3 regions of the Filimonas effusa genome follow, and region 1 is predicted to be linked to each of the others. Evidence: riboswitches for the same ligand, from Rfam matches in the RefSeq annotation. Region 1 holds a riboswitch; each other region holds the start of a gene.
The links. A riboswitch is a leader RNA that binds a small molecule or an ion and turns the genes downstream of it on or off. The one in region 1 is predicted to bind cobalamin.

Region 1 (5,642 bases):
TGAACTTTGTATCACCTCATTTTTTTAGAACCTTTTCCCCTCTAACTTGTTAACATAAGACAACGACCCTAACCTTATTCGTAATGGTATGCCCGAAGCTTTCTCCAATTGAAGCTCTTTGTGGCAGAAAAACCCCAGATGACTACTGTAAAAATTGGCCGGTAACCCCGGATTCCCCCGTTCTGGCAGCGAATAGGTGACAGGTAAACGAAAAATGGGTAAAATACTGTCTTTAGATAACCTGTATGTGATTTTTTGGCCGAACAAGAAAGATGCCGAAAAAAGAAAAATGAACAATATTAAGAGAATTTTAGGCATTCGATTGGTTTGAAGTACGTAAATTTACCCCGAAAAATCAGTATCTCAAGGAACCTGTTAATCTTAGAAGAACTAATAACAGCATGTCATTAAGCCAATCATTACAACAGAAACTCTTACAAAAGCTCTCTCCTCAGCAGATTCAGTTAATGAAGTTGCTACAGGTCCCCACGGCCAACCTGGAAGAACGTATTAAAGAGGAACTCGAAGAAAACCCTGCGCTCGAGGTTACCGACGAAGAAAGAGATGACTACGATGAAGCCGAAGAGTTCGATACCCAGGAAGAGGAGTACGAAATGGATGGCTCCGAAGACGAATACGAAAATATAGATATCAGCGATTATGTCTCCGATAGCGACGATGACGTTGCCGACTATAAACTCCGCGACGACAATTACCCCGATGCCGACGACAAAAAAACACTGCCTTTTAAAATTGAAAGCAGTTTTCACGACATCCTGGTCGATCAGCTTGGCCTCCTCTCCCTCGACGAAAAAAACTACAAAATAGCAGAACAGGTAGTAGGCAGCCTCGACGACGATGGCTACCTCCGCCGCGAACTCTCTTCCATGGTCGACGACCTTGCTTTCCGCCAGAATGTCGATGCCTCCGAAGAAGAGATAGAAGCCGTGATCCACAAGATCCAGCAGTTCGATCCCCCCGGTATTTGCGCCCGCAATCTCCAGGAATGCCTCCTGTTACAACTGAAAAGACAGCTTGCCGGCGGAAAAGAGGTGAGCCTCGCCATCCAGGTGCTCGATAAATACTTCGAAGAGTTCACAAAAAAACACTACGAAAAAATCCAGAGAGGCCTCAACCTTAACGACGACCAGCTTCGCGATGTCATCAATGCCATCATTAAGCTCAATCCCAAACCAGGCGGAAACCTCGGTGAGATCAATAAGGCGGAGAGTTACGTGGTGCCCGATTTCTTTATCCTTAACTCCGGCGGCAAACTCGAACTCTCCCTCAATGCCAAAAACGCTCCAGACCTCCGCATCAGCGAAGGTTATCGCGATATGCTCCGTGAATACGACAAAGGGGCTAAAAAAGATAAACGCCAGAAAGAAGCGGTCATGTTCATCAAACAGAAGATCGACTCGGCCAAATGGTTCATCGATATGATCAAGCAGCGGCAACATACCCTGCTCAGTACCATGAACGCAATTATGGAATACCAGCGCGAATTCTTCCTCACAGGCGATGAAACTAACCTTAAACCAATGATCCTCAAAGATATAGCAGAGGTTACAGGGCTCGATATCTCTACCGTGAGCCGCGTGGCAAACAGCAAATTCGTTCAAACTGAATTCGGAACCTATCGCCTTAAATTCTTCTTCAGCGAATCGCTTAGCACCGAAAGTGGTGAAGAAGTGAGTACCCGCGAAGTCAAGAAAATACTCAGCGATCTCATCGAAGGCGAAGACAAACGTAAACCACTCAGCGACGAAAGGCTTACTGAGCTCCTTCAGGAAAAAGGATATAATATTGCACGTCGTACCGTTGCCAAATACCGGGAACAGCTCAATATTCCCGTAGCGCGTTTGCGAAAAGAATTATAAAACAGGAAAACGGCCTCTACGCGGCTGTTTTCCCTAAAGTATATTCCGGTTGTATCCGGCCCAATTGAATATAATGTCTGATAATCAAACTGTTACAACGCAGCCCATGCCGGTTAAATTACTGGCAAAACTGGTGTCCTATCTTTTCCACCCGCTGTTTATACCTACTTTCGTTTTTTTATGGCTGCTTTTTCGCTTTCCCTACGAATTTGCAGGCATTTCCCCCGTCGCAGTGCGTTACAGGATCTTTAGCGTCTTCTGGATGACAGCCTTCTTCCCCGCATTTGCCGTATTGCTGCTATGGCGACTTAAATTCATCAATAGCATTATGCTGCGTACGCCTAAAGACAGGATCGTGCCATATATGATCACAATGTTCTTTTACTGGTGGATGTGGTATCTCAGCCGCAATTTCACCGATCAGCCAATAGTGATCAAATGCTTCTATCTGGGTATCTTCTTAACAACAGTAGCCGGTTTGGTCGTTAATAACTTCCTGAAGATCAGTATGCACGCTATGGGGGCGGCAGGCGCAATGGCTTTCGTTATCCTTACCTGTTTTACTTACGGCATGCACTTGGGCGCAGATATTTCTGTTGCTGTAGTGGCTACCGGCCTTATTTGTACAGCCAGGCTGGCGCTGAGCGAACACGCTGCTGCAGAGGTCTATATAGGACTACTGGCAGGGGTTACCTGCCAGTTTATTGCGTACTATTTTACTATGATTTTCTGATCAAAAAGCTTGCTTATCCCTTGGCAGCGTCCGCTAAGGGTGATGCCTCCTGGGCGGCTATAGGCTGTTGCGCGATAGCAGGTTTTAAAGCAGGCCACATGAAGTTGGCATTCAATATCTTGGAGCTGCGCTGATACCAGTTGTCATTATGATAGATAAAGAAGCAACTGCCACCTTTGATCGTATTGATAATATCTTTATGCTCAGAATAAGAAACTGCAGGGCAGCCATAACTTCTGCCCATAGCACTTTCGCAACGGCTGGCATTTACATAAGTGCTGCCATGCATTACAATATCACGCATACGTACATTGTCGTTAATGCCTTTTTCCATTCCATCAAAACGCATGCTGTAACCGGCTTTGCCTGTATAGGTCTCGGCGGTGATCATGAAGCCCAGCGAGCTTTTGTGTGAACTGTTCAGGTTCGAAAAACTTGTAGCATATTCTCCGCCGGAATTACGGCCATGTGATACATAGGTATTGAATAATACCCTGGAATGAGCGATATCTATAACGTATAAACGCTTTTTGGTACTGCTCTGGCTCATATCTACAATTGATAACAGGTCTGGTTTCGCCAGTTGACCTTTTTCCAGCAGATACTGATAACCCTTATAGGCCTTGAAAAAAGCCTCACGGCTTAAGCCATTACTGTCTAAACCTAAACGGGTATAGATGGAATCAGAAAGCCGGCGGGCTGGAACCGCATTAGCATTGTCGGGTAATAGGGAGGGGAATTTTTTTCCGTCATTGTCATTCGCACGGTGGGCACTTGTAAACGCAATAGATGTAAAAGCACACACACACACAGCTACCGCAAACACTACTTTTTTCATCGAGTTCTTTCCTTTTTAGTTGGGGTGGTTATTGAATTATTACGACATACTATTAATGCTCAGAATGGTAAATTTATTGCAGTTCTTCATAATATTTTAAGATTTTGCCCACTGTTTATGGATTTTTAACGCCATTCCTCCCTTCCCTTAACAATTCCCGGGTTTTATGACATTCCTCAAACAATTCCCTACATTTGCCGCCGCTTTTGGTTTCCCGCTTCCAACGGGAATTAAAAGGGAACCCGGTGTAAATCCGGGGCTGTCCCGCAGCTGTAAGTTTTCAGGTAAGATCCACTTTTACCACTGCCGTACTCCATACCACTGTGACCCATGTCACGGGAAGGTCACCCGGCAGAGAAAATGAGCCAGAAGACCTGCCTTTAGCAACTTGGATTCAACGCTTCCGGGGATTGAAGCATGAATGATTGAAGAGCATAAACGCTTTCTCACATTTTATGGTATAAATGGCTGTAATGACAGTATAGCACAGTAGTCGCTATACCTCACCAGGTTATAGTTGCCCCATAGCATTGTTTCTGCCAGTCCTGTCTTAAACCAAAATGGATATAATGAAAACAATGTCTCGCTCATGGAGCCGGTTGGCGCTCTGCCTGCTCGCAATCCCTGTACTCCTGTTCTCCTGTCAAAAAGACGATACGCCCGCTCAAATCGGTAAATATCAGGACGGCTTCTTTATCATCAATGAAGGCTGGTATGGCCACGAAACCGGCACCGTTTACTTCTACGACCACCGGGGCGACTCTCTCCGGGCTAATATTTATCAGGCCGAAAATCCCGATAAAGTATTGGGTACCATTACCTCCACCCTCCAATACGCTACTATTTTCAATAATAAAATGTACATGGTGGTAAAAGTGGGTGGCCCTCTCGTAGTAGTTAACCCCGCTACCATGAAGGAAATCAACCGTATTGAACCCCTGCCGGGCAACAATGGCGTCTCTTTCCTCGGCCTCAACGACGACCAGGGATTGTTAGGTACCACAAATGGCCTCTATCTCTTAGGATTATCCCCGCTTTCTCTTGGCGCCAAAGTAACCGAAATCACCGGCGCTATCGGCGATATGGTTAAAACGGGCGCGTATCTCTTTGTCGGTTCGCAGAAAACCGGCCTCGTAGTCCTGAATAACAATACATTCAGTACCGTCAAATCTTTTGCAAACGTTCAAATGGGACCTGTTGTCTCTGGCGATGGCTCAGGTGTTTGGGCAATAGCTGGAAATAATTTGTTGAAGATCAACGCCCAAACCCTCACCGCCGATACGGTGAAACTTGCGTTCACCGCTGTTTCACCCTATGGCGCCTGGCGCTCTACCGCTATAACCAGCTCAACCAGGGAAAATGCAGTGTTCTACGCCGAAAACAAAAGCTTCACCGGCGCTACCAGGATCTATAAATATGTTGTGGGAAATACCGCTTCAGCCACTACCCCTTTTATCACATTACCCGAAGGCCAGTATTGCTATGGTAAAGCAGTGGCTTATAATAAGGCAGCCGACGAACTTATTGTCACTACACTTAATGGCGCCTATACAGGTAATATCAATAGGGTGCTTTTTTATAACGCCGCCACAGGTGAGCTCAAAAAAACATTGACGTATAACGGATGGCATTTCCCGGCAATGCCTGTGTTCTATTAGTAAATGTTTTGGGGCATAGGGGCAAACTCTTTTTGCCCTTCATTCGTATATGGCGGTATAAGTCGCGCTTCGTTAACCGGGGCGCACAGTAACCGTTTCATAAATAATTCTATTACTGGTATCGCTGCGCTCGTGCAGCACTGGCTGCACACGCCCAGCAGCCAGTTGATACCGGTAAAATGCAAATGATACTATAACGACTTCCTGACCTGGCTTAACAGTTCTTCTAATCCGTTCGTTTTTATCTCGTACATCGTCGCCAGCAACATTCCCAGCTTTCCCTTCGGAAACCCCTTCCGCTGAAACCACTCCAGGTACGATACCGGTAAATAACACAACACCGTATCCTTATACTTGCCAAATGGCATCTTCATCGTCACTAGCTCCTTTAATATTGAAGAGTCAGGCTGAAATATTTCCACGTAATAATTTGTTTTAAAATAGTATCTCTCAAGCTTATCTCTCTACAAACTTAACGCTTATAATAGATCTCTATGGTAGTAGTAGCTGCTGTTATAGCCTGAAAGACTATT
Region 2 (5,642 bases), on a different contig from region 1:
GGCTACATATATCTTACCATCCGTAATCTCCAGCTCATCAGGCTGAAAGCCTACAATACACTTGCTTACTACCGCAAGTGTAGCCGTATCTACTTTCGCCACATACCCCTTCTGCGTATAATCCGGGTTAATTTCAATGGGACCGGCATATGAAGTGATATAAGCAAAACCTTTATCAAACTTTATATAACGGCAATTAGGGATCTCGATCTGCCCGATCCTTCGCGCAGTCTTTGCATCCATCACCTCTATCTTATTGGAAGCATTGATAACTGCATAAAGCCTGCTGCCATAAATAGCGATATCATTCCCTACATCTCCCAGCTCCTTGGGAACATTCGGATTAGTGACAGCATAAATATTCCTTTGATAATTACCGGTGGTATAATCGAAATAATCCAGCGTGCTTTTATTACTGCCCATATTCCCCTCATTCAGCAGGTAAAAGCCATAGAAGCCGTTTTCGGATGGGCCGCCCAGCGAAATATCTTCATTACCAAACACCTCCACATCTTTTCTGCACGAAGCAACTGCAAACAACAGTAACACTATGATGAACAATGAATACTTTCTCATAGCTCAACAGATAAAATGATTTTGAAATTTCGTTTCGGCATCGGGTAATTATACACCACATCATAATCCTGGCTGAACACGTTATTGAGCTCACCGGCAACTTTAAACCGACACCTGTTAAGTTTAATCTCCTTCGACGCCGACAGGTCACTGGTATACCAGGGCTGCTCATAGTTCTCAGGTATATTGGCGGAATTATGATAACGCTTGCCTACATAAATAAAACTGTAGTTCAGCCGCCATGTTTGATATTGCAGGCTCGATATAAGCGAACCGCTATGCCAGGGAATATAAGCGATCTGGCCGCCATAAGTCAACTTCTGTATTTCAGGATTTTTAGATTCCGTCATGTCCTGCGCCTTTTGATAAGTATAACCAGCCCTTACATTCAATAAAACATTCCCCGGAAACCGAAAGGTCTGATTAGCCACCACATCCACACCCTTTATCTCCACTTTCCCGATATTCATGATCATCCAGCGGTACATGCTATTCCCTTTGAGAACGGCAACGATCTTATCCGTAACCTTGTTATAATAAACATCCGATTGTAGCTGCCAGTCACATAAAAAAGAACTTGGCCGGTTTATGCGATATAAAAAGCCAATATTGTATTGATGTGTAAATTCCGGCTTCAGACTAATATTGCCGATATCGGTATAATACAGGTCATTGAAAGTGGGCATCCGGAATATATTCTTATAGAAGGCCCTGATGTTCAAATCAACTTTCCGAAAAGGCTTGTACGACACAAACACTGCCGGTGTCACTTCATTCCTCGAAGGCGCCGCTACTGCAGAGTCACCAACAGAAGTGTTCCCCCTGGTAATACGCTCATGAACAAACGTACCTAAAACACTTGCCTGCATTTTAAACGCCCCCAGGTCTGCTGCTCCTGCTAATGAAACAAGTGATGTAAACCGCTTTGGAAAAACAAATCCATCCAGGTTAGAATGAAGTGTGTTATACTGGAAATCTGTCGACAAATTAAGATCAACCTTCTTCGACAAACTATATTTATTCGCAACAGAAGCATACCACTCCCGCTGACGGAAATTGTTATCGATATACATTAAGGTCGTATCAGGGTTCAGGTAACGCATATAGTCGTTGGCATACTTTGCATTCACCTGTATATCGTAACCATTCACAATATTCTTCTGAAAAGAGCCCTGCAAAAAGAAGTTCCGGTCCCACTGCCTTTGAGAACGCTTCCACACATTATTGACGATGGCGCCGGGTATGCCTCTTTCTGAATGATAGAAATACCCTTTCACGTTCCACCATCCACGGTTGATATTGCCATACAGCCCGCTTTCAACCCGCTTCGCATCGATATCACCATTTTCCCTGATAGCAGTAGTATCCCAGGCTACATTGCCCGACTCATGAAACACCCTTCTGTAACGGAAAGGATAGCGGCCGGAAGACTTCACATATTCACCACTTAAAGAATAGTTTATGTTTTTCGTTAACTTTTGCTCAAGCAATAAAGAAGGATTGACCAGGTCAAACGAACCCGTTTTAAATACACCTTTAAAATTTGTTCTTTTTAAAGAGTCAAATACCGGCTTCCTGCTCCGCAGGTAAATAGAACCGGATGAACCATAATCTTTGGCAGGTTGAAATATCTCGCTTTTCTGCCCGTTATAAAGAGAAATGGATTCTATATTATCCATCGAAAACTTCCCAAGATCCACCTGCCCGTTTTGAGCATTTCCCAACTGAATGCCATCATAAAATACGCCCATATGATTGGTACCCATACTGCGTATATCTACCGTTTTCAGCCCGCCTATTCCCCCATAATCCTTTACCTGCACCCCGGCAAAATAACGGATCGCATCGGCAACAGAAAAACTGTTTAAACTTTTCAAATGCGCACCAGCCAGCCTTTGCGAAGGAATAACTTCTTTATACCCCGATGTGGAGATAGTAACATGCGGCAACGTTTTAACCACGCTGGTATCCATACGTATAGAATCCCGCCCGGTTTGTTGCGCGTACAGGTTCATACCAATAACTGTCAAAAACACTGCTGCCAGCGTCTTCAATGCCTCTGAATGATCCATCAATAATTGATTTCAGACAGCTTACCGATTGACATACGAAAACAAATAGATACTGAATAGCTTCAGCTCAGGTTGTATTCAAAGCCCCATCCTCGAAAGCTTTAAAAAAATATGTGCAGTGGCAGGTCTCCTGACTTATTCTCACTTTAGACGGCCTTCCCATTTTTATTCACTAAAAACAGTGGCGAACAGATTGTCAAAGTGTTGTTATAGAACTTACAGTAGCGGGTCTGTTCAGGATTTACACCTGATTCCCTATTAATCCTAACATCGTGAAATTTATGCTAAGAACCATTTGCGCCGTGAAAATACTACAAAATATTGATTTTTATTAAAGAGTTGCAGATTGGTGGCGACAGAGGCTACAAACCATGGGTTCAAAATAACCTGTAAATTGTGACATAAAAAGACTGGGCTATGCCTATTAGTAGTTGCTGTAAACAACAACTACTAATAGGCATACTCATTTTATATACTGCGTGTATAGGTTTAAAGCGTATTTCTTCGCAAATGGGTTGCCTGTGGATGTGATTGGAATATATGGGAGCCAGTGGGTGTTTTTTATAGCTCATGGGGTATTTTAGAGATAGGGGGACATCAGGGCTAACCTATGGACTGGAAGAATTATCGGCATTCTTCCCTGAAATGCAGGACGCTGATTTGAGGTTAGCCGGTAATTTTCACTTGTAAATCCTTTTTATAAGTGGTAAATTAGGGCAACCCAAACCTAATTCATGACAACCTATCGCCACCAGCTAAATGCTCACCTGTTCCGGGGAAACTACCTGTTATTTTTACTTATTGTATTTCTTATTGTTTCGTTATTTGTTCGGAGAGTTGATGCGCAGTCGTTTCGGATGGAAAGCGATCCTAATGTGCATATTTACCTGAAGAATGCTGTAGCGCAGAGAGCCGGATGGCGCGTGTGGGGCAACCGACAGATTTCCGGCTTCATTAATATGGCGGTGGTAAACGAGGTTTCGCATAGTTTGTATTTATTTAATACCTATGGGCGATTATTTGATTCGACGGTGTTAACGGCGCATGATTATGCAAGTCTGGTAGATGGTACGACGGATGTGTTTGGCTGGTACCGCAACAGGCTGGATAGCATTTGGCGTTGTATAGAGGATATAAAGCTAAAGTTGCGCTTATTATCGCTTTCTGGAAGCAAGAACTTGCATGGTTCTGGCATTAGAGAAGAGCGGATATCACTGAAAAGTGAGGGTATGCCGGATGTTATACAGGCATTAGAGCAAGAGCAGAAAGCATTGGCATTGCAGCGGGCTATCGTGCAGATGCGTTATAATAGAGTTGCTGATAGGAGTACACCTATCACAGACCGGCGGCTACTAGGGGCTATGCTAAAGCGAAAGGACAGTACACTTTTTTATGCTGCTGACCCGTTAGCTAAGTGGCCAATGATGTCGCTACGGCGTACAGATGCGATGTTGCGTATTTATGACAGGTGGGGAAAAGTAACCGACAGTCTGAAACTGGTAAATAGCGCTTTGCTGACGGAACAGCGGATCAATCCTTTTGAATTGTACCGGGTTTGGCAGGAACGACGGCACCAGTGGCTGCTGAAGGAAGTGCAGGCGCTGCAGCGGAAACAATCAGTTCATAGTTTGAAACAATATCATCAGGCATCTTACCGGAAAACGCAGGAGAGGTTAAGGCTACTATACGAGGAGTTGGATGAACTGGATAAGCAGGTGGAAGGTAATATTGCGCCAGATGAAGCGGCGCTTTTGAAGGCGGTACAGTTAGAATATAGCAGCCAGGAAGGATGCTATAGTTACCTGTCAGGACTTGGGGTAAGCTATTCTTATGCAACTATCCGTGGCGACAAGCGATATGAACTAACAAATCACTTAAGTAATGTGGTAACAACTCTGACAGACAGAAAGGTGCCTGTTAGTAGTAACGGCACAACGATTGAGTACTATATTGCAGATGTAGTATCGGCACAGGATTATTATCCTTTTGGGATGATACAGCCTGGGAGGAATTATAATATTGAGGGGTATAGGTACGGATTTAATGGTCAAGAAAGTAGCAAAGAAATTAACGAGAATAGCTATACTGCATTATTTTGGGAGTATGATGCAAGAATAGGCCGCCGCTGGAATTCTGATCCTATCTTTAAAGCATATGAATCTCCTTACTTATCTTTCGGAGGCAATCCAATTATAAATATCGATCCTGATGGAAGTGATACGATTAATATTACCCGTACAACAACAAGAAAAGCTGGAGGTGTAATAAAAAGCGGGTTAGATAATTTTCCATCCAGGAGGATTCCGGACGTAATCACCAGAAGAGGGGATATTGCTATCGCTGCTGCCGAGGGAGATGATGTATTCAGAATTACAAATGTCAATGTTATTATTGATGAGAATGGAAATACAACCAGAGCTTCTGAAACTGCAACCCTGGAACTTAATAATCCGAAGACATATTATCGGAGCGGCGGTCATAATATGGAAGGGTATCTTGACGATCGTTATGCATTGGCTGCGAATGCGCCTGATTGGTTGCTAAAATATTATGCAGCTAAAAATGGAGATATTGGCGTAAAATCTGCGATAGCATATCAAAAGACTGTACCATTTGCTTATGCATTGAACACTGTAATGAACGTTGCTTATACAGTTAGTGGGTTCTACGGTATGCTTAGATTTACTGTATCAAGCAAGGCCATGGCAGCTGCTGCAAGCGAAGGATTGCAGGTTACGAGTGGGCTTTCTGAAAGCGAGTGGCTTAGAATTCAAAATGCGGCAACAAGAATAAATAAGCCAATTACAGTTGTCGGCAGCAGGGCTTCGGGGCAGGCAGGAGCTTATTCAGACTGGGACTATGTAATACCAGCACTTAAAAATAGTGAGTGGAAAAAGATTAAAAATTCCTTACCTGGTTCTCGTTCTATTTTAGATAATATGCCTCGTAGTATTGATCTGCATCAACCACCATTATTGCCCAATAGGCCACATA
Region 3 (5,642 bases), on a different contig from region 1:
GCAGATGATTGGTAGCGCCAATAAGCAATGCTTTCTCGGGATAATAATCTATCATCTGGATCAGAGTGTTTACCAGTCTTCTCATTTCACCCACATCACTGTCTTCATTATCCCTGGCCTTTCCAACCTGGTCGAATTCGTCGAGGAACAACACGGCCTTCTCCCTGGCTGCTTTGTCGAAAACCTGTTTGAGATTCTGAGCAGTTTCTCCTATCCGGGCACATACCACATTACTCAGGTTGAGAATGACCAGGTTTTTGCCCAAAGCGCCGGCGATGGCTTTTGCAGTGGTGGTTTTACCACATCCGGATGCGCCATGTAAAAAGAGTTTGTTATTAACGGGCAGCTCGTATTTATGTAGTTCCTCTATATAAAAATGCTCTTTGATCAACACCTCTATCTGCTGCCTGTTCTCAGGCGTCAGCCATACATCGGCCAGGGCTATTTTTTCTTTGTCGTTTATAATAAGATCGTACAGGTTCATAATTACATCGATAAATTTTTAAGCAAAGGCTTAATGAGACGGCGTGTGGTTGGCAGCACTGGGAACAGTGATTTCTTTTCCAATCACCACATTGCTGAATATAACTTGTTCGGCATTGGTGAAGCTTATCGCTGTACCGCAGGAATCAATCTTTATATTGGAGAACTGAATATTCGACACCTTTTTGGTGGGATAGCCCTGGATCACCAATCCCGCGTTGGTGGCTGTTGTAAACTTTACGTTATCCAGGTAAACATTGCGGATATCCGTTTCATACCCCTTGCCTTCGCCATGATAGAAAGAGGTAATAAAAACCGCATCTTCCACCTCACCGAACGTGACATCGTTTACATAAATATCTCTGATAAAACCGCCCCGATCGGGATTCGACTTCAGATAGATACCACGTTTGCAATAACCGCCATAGGTACAGTTTTCAACGAATACGTTTTGTACGCCGGCAGACATTTCACTTCCTATCACCAGGCCATGCAGCCCTTTAAACCTGCTGTTGCGTATAATGATATTCTCCGAAGGTATGGCCGTTAACCTGCCTTCCTGATCCCGGCCGGCTTTGACAGCCACATTATCATCGGCATTATTGAAGTCGATATCTTCTATCAGTATGTTCCTGGAGTACTCCGGATCGAAGCCGTCGTTGTTTTTATTGAAGGCATTGAACTTCACTTTTCTTGCGATGATGTTTTCCGACTTCAGGAAATGTACGGTCCAGAATGGTGAGTTTTGAATGGTGACACCTTCTACCAGGATGTTTTTGCATTCAAAGAACTGGATCAGTTGCGGGCGCAGGTAATGGCCTTTTCCGAACTGGCGTTGGGATACGGGAACGCCGCTATGATTCATCTCCCTGCTCAGTTGCTGATCCGGCTTCTGAAGGTCGTACCATTTAGCGAAGCCTTCCTTTCCATTACCATCTATAGTTCCTTCGCCGGTGATAGCAATGTTCTCCGCCTGGTAAGCATAAATGAGTGGGCTGTAGTTGTAAAGAAAGGTGCCTTCCCAGCTTGTTGGAACGGCGGGAAGATAATGATCGGGATTGGTTCCAAAAACGAGTTTTGCCCCCTTTGCGAGGTCTATAGCGGTATTACTTACCATATGAATGGGACCGTTCACGATATAAATGCCGGAAGGGACCATGATGCGGCCGCCACCTTTCTTTTTACAGGCGGCGATGGCTTTATCGAAAGCCGGCTTACAATTGGTCATGGAATCGCCCCTGGCGCCAAAATCCGTTAACCGGAAGGTATTGGGAGAGAGTTTGGGAGGAACGATATTCTTCAGGATCTCATCACGTTTTTCTGTCCTTGTCAAACCCTGGGACCTGCCGTTGATACAAGCTACAAAACAAGAAACGAAGAGAATGGCTATGTTATAAAACTTCATCAGACCTTTATTAAGCTGTGTTGGGTTATAAAGCCGTTTACCTTAGAAACAGCCGCTGCGCGGCCGAAATTAAACCGATTTTAGGTATTTTCCACCGGATGCAGGCAAAAGCGGCAGGTCATTCAGTTAACCTTTATGTTATATCTGGTTCAGATCTTTGTTATTAAATGCTGTAAACCTAAACCGTTTGGTTCTGCATCATTAGATTTGCAGCCCGCCGGCGCCAAGCACGCGTTTGCGGGTAAACGTTTATAGCTCTAACACCTAACAATTATGACATTTTCTGAATACGTTGCCTATTTCCAGGATATAGTAGCCAAAGAAAGTACTGAACTGGCTGCGCCTTACAATAACCCCGACTACTTTGATTATACAAAGCTGAACTGGCATAGGATGAACCGCTGGCTAAAAACCGGCGAGTTGTCTGAAGTATTGATTCAAAAGGTAAAAAGCATTGGTGCGCCGCAGCACTGGATACTGATCACGGAACCCTGGTGCGGCGATGCTGCCCATAGCGTTCCGTTTATAGAGCTGTTAAGCCGGGAAAACCCGCTCATCACGCTCAGTTACGAGTTAAGAGATAGTGAACCCCATCGAATTGAGAGCTATCTTACAAGGGGTGGAAAATCTATTCCCAAACTAGTTATCAAGAATACCGAGGGACATGACCTGGCCACCTGGGGACCCCGTCCGGCGGGATGCCAGGAGATCTACGACAGCCTGATGCAGGAGAAGGCCAGCTTCGACAAAGTAAAAGAAGAGATCCAGCACTGGTATAATAACAATAAGGGAGTAGCGATACAGGAAGAGCTGCTGCTGGTTTTTAATGACATGCAGTAAGCACAACCAAAAGGAGCAGATTGGTGCTGAGGCAGCTCCTGACTTGTGCGTTGCGGTAACGACAAAGTAGCTGCACAGTGCATCGAGACTGCTTTAAGCATAATTATGCTACCTAACTGAGATCCCCTATATTTGCTGCCGCTCTTTGCATACATATCAATCGGATATAGGTTTCCTTGACAGGAATTAATAAGGAACCGTGTGAAAATCACGGGCTGACGTGCAACTGTAAGTAACGTAAAGGTTTTACCAGGCAAATCCATTGTCCCCCAAAGGGATGAGAAGGAGGTAAAATGTTACAAGCCAGGAGACTTGCCTCTATCTTAATGACAAGCTTTCACGAAACAGGGCAAGTCGGGCATTGAACTTTATTCAAGATGGACAACCTATGTCCATGCCTACCCTCTTGTTCTCCTGTTTCCATATAGCTTGTGCTGTTAGCAAGTGCATATTTCATTGTTTCACGACTAAACAAAAAAGATGCAAACACACAATCTGGGTTACCCTCGTATTGGAAAACACAGGGAACTCAAAAAAGCCAATGAACAGTATTGGGCCGGGAAAATTCCAGCTCACCAGTTAGAACAAACTGCCAGAACGATCCGCTCCTACAACTGGCAACTACAAAAACAGGCAGGTATAGACTGGATACCCTGTAATGATTTCTCCTTCTATGACCATGTACTCGACACCTGCTTACTAACAGGCGCCATTCCAGAACGTTATCATACACTTATCGTAGATAAAAAACTAAATGACCTGGACCTGGCCTTCAGCATGGCGCGCGGTTACCAGAAAGAAGGTGTGGATATTACCGCCATGGAAATGACCAAGTGGCTCGACACGAACTATCACTATATCGTACCCGAATTCAAGGCCAACCAGAAGTTCAGTTTCTTTAACCAGAAGGTTGTAAAAGAGTTCCTGGAGGCAAATAAAGAAGGCATACAGGCGAAACCGGTATTGTTAGGGCCTATCTCTTTCCTCCTGCTAGGTAAAGAAAAAGAAGCCAATTTCAACAGGCTGGACCTGATAGACAACCTGCTGCCGGTTTACCTGGAAGTTCTGAAACAACTGGATCAGCATGAAGCTTATTATATACAACTCGATGAGCCCTGCCTGGCATTGGATCTGTCGGACAGAGAACGACAGACCTTTACAAAGGTTTACCAGAAAATAAAACAAACGCTGCCTCAACTGCATATCATTCTCAGCAGTTATTTCGAGTGTTATGGAAAGAATCTTTCTACCGTATTGAGTTTACCGGTTCACACGATACACCTGGACCTTGTGCGCTGCCCGGCGCAACTGGATGACATTCTTGCTACTGAATTCACGAAAAGCAGGACGCAGTTATCATTGGGTGTAGTAGATGGCAGGAACATCTGGAAAAACGACTTTTCACATTCACTTGCCATCATCAACAAAGCCGTTAATGCACTGGGTAAGGAACGAATATGGATAGCCCCCTCCTGCTCCCTGTTGCACAGTCCCTGTGACCTTGACCTGGAAACCAATGAAAAGGTGCTGACACCCGAGATCAAGCAGTGGATGGCTTTTGCAAAACAAAAACTGTATGAAGTAAATACGCTGCGGCAACTTGCCAACGGCAACAATTCTTCGGAATTGCAGGCAGCATTGGTACAAAATCAGCAATGTATCGCCAACAGGCAAACTTCTTCGCTGATACATAACCAGCCCGTTAAACAACGTGTAGCGGCGATCACGGAAAAGGATGCGCAGCGCATAAACAGCTTTAGCCTGCGTAAAGAAAAGCAGCATGCGGCGCTGGGACTTCCTTTATTTCCGACTACCACTATCGGTTCGTTTCCGCAAACCAAAGAAGTCAGGAACTGGCGTGCCAGGTGGAAGAAGGCTGAACTTACCGACGCTGAATACAACAAACTACTGAAGGACGAAACGGAGAAAGCGGTTCGCTGGCAGGAAGCGATAGGACTGGATGTATTGGTACATGGTGAGTTCGAGCGCAATGATATGGTTGAATACTTTGGTGAGCAGCTAGCCGGTTTTGTATTTACTGAAAACGGCTGGGTACAGAGTTATGGCAGCCGTTGCGTTAAACCACCGGTTATTTATGGCGATGTTCATCGCCCTGCTCCTATGACGGTGGCGTGGAGCAGTTATGCGCAATCACTTACAACAAAATGGATGAAAGGAATGCTTACCGGCCCTGTCACCATTTTACAATGGAGCTTTGTACGTAACGACCAACCCCGGAGCGAAACCTGTACGCAAATAGCGCTGGCGATTCGCGATGAAGTGGTGGACCTGGAAAAAGCAGGCATCAAAATCATCCAGATAGATGAGCCTGCCATACGGGAAGGTTTGCCACTGCGTAAAGAGAACTGGCAACAATACCTCGACTGGGCTGTACGTGCCTTCCGGGTATCGGCAAGTGGTGTACAGGACGATACACAGATACACACGCATATGTGTTATTCCGAATTCAATGACATCATACAGCATATCGCCGATATGGATGCAGATGTCATTACTATTGAAACATCGCGTTCACAAATGGAATTACTGGATGCTTTTGCTGCATTCCAATACCCTAATGAAATAGGGCCCGGTGTTTACGATATACATTCGCCACGCGTTCCTTCGAAAGCGGAAATGGTAAGCCTGATGGAAAAGGCCAGGGCTGTGGTTCCCACGGAACAACTTTGGGTAAACCCCGACTGCGGATTAAAGACCCGCGGATGGGATGAAACCAAGGCCGCATTAGAAGAAATGGTCAATGCTGCTGAAGAATTACGGCAGACTGTTCTACAGATTCAATAGACCTGAAAAGGGCTGACCTGATACAAATGGCCAGCCCTTTTTTTATGCGAAAACTATTTTCAGAAAAATACCCCTATCAATTAAAAAATAAATAAAATCATTTTAAAAA

Region 2: it holds a riboswitch for cobalamin, as region 1 does, so the genes downstream of both, ESB13_RS10660 (TonB-dependent receptor) here and ESB13_RS16595 (DUF5074 domain-containing protein) in region 1, are expected to answer to the same signal.
Region 3: it holds a riboswitch for cobalamin, as region 1 does, so the genes downstream of both, metE (5-methyltetrahydropteroyltriglutamate--homocysteine S-methyltransferase) here and ESB13_RS16595 (DUF5074 domain-containing protein) in region 1, are expected to answer to the same signal.

The regions. Positions count from the first base shown of each region.
Region 1 is NZ_SDHZ01000002.1:1,331,242-1,336,883, reverse strand. Features, by position in the region: gene rpoN (RNA polymerase factor sigma-54) at 402-1,880, shown strand; gene ESB13_RS16605 (hypothetical protein) at 1,954-2,613, shown strand; gene ESB13_RS16600 (murein L,D-transpeptidase catalytic domain family protein) at 2,627-3,451, opposite strand; cobalamin riboswitch at 3,642-3,847, shown strand; gene ESB13_RS16595 (DUF5074 domain-containing protein) at 4,021-5,109, shown strand; gene ESB13_RS16590 (DUF3820 family protein) at 5,301-5,531, opposite strand.
Region 2 is NZ_SDHZ01000001.1:2,820,869-2,826,510, forward strand. Features, by position in the region: gene ESB13_RS10655 (YncE family protein) at 1-576, opposite strand, end outside; gene ESB13_RS10660 (TonB-dependent receptor) at 573-2,648, opposite strand; cobalamin riboswitch at 2,752-2,959, opposite strand; gene ESB13_RS10665 (RHS repeat domain-containing protein) at 3,383-5,642, shown strand, end outside.
Region 3 is NZ_SDHZ01000001.1:2,289,106-2,294,747, forward strand. Features, by position in the region: gene ESB13_RS08475 (AAA family ATPase) at 1-484, opposite strand, end outside; gene ESB13_RS08480 (glycoside hydrolase family 28 protein) at 515-1,888, opposite strand; gene ESB13_RS08485 (thioredoxin family protein) at 2,162-2,728, shown strand; cobalamin riboswitch at 2,880-3,062, shown strand; gene metE (5-methyltetrahydropteroyltriglutamate--homocysteine S-methyltransferase) at 3,209-5,533, shown strand.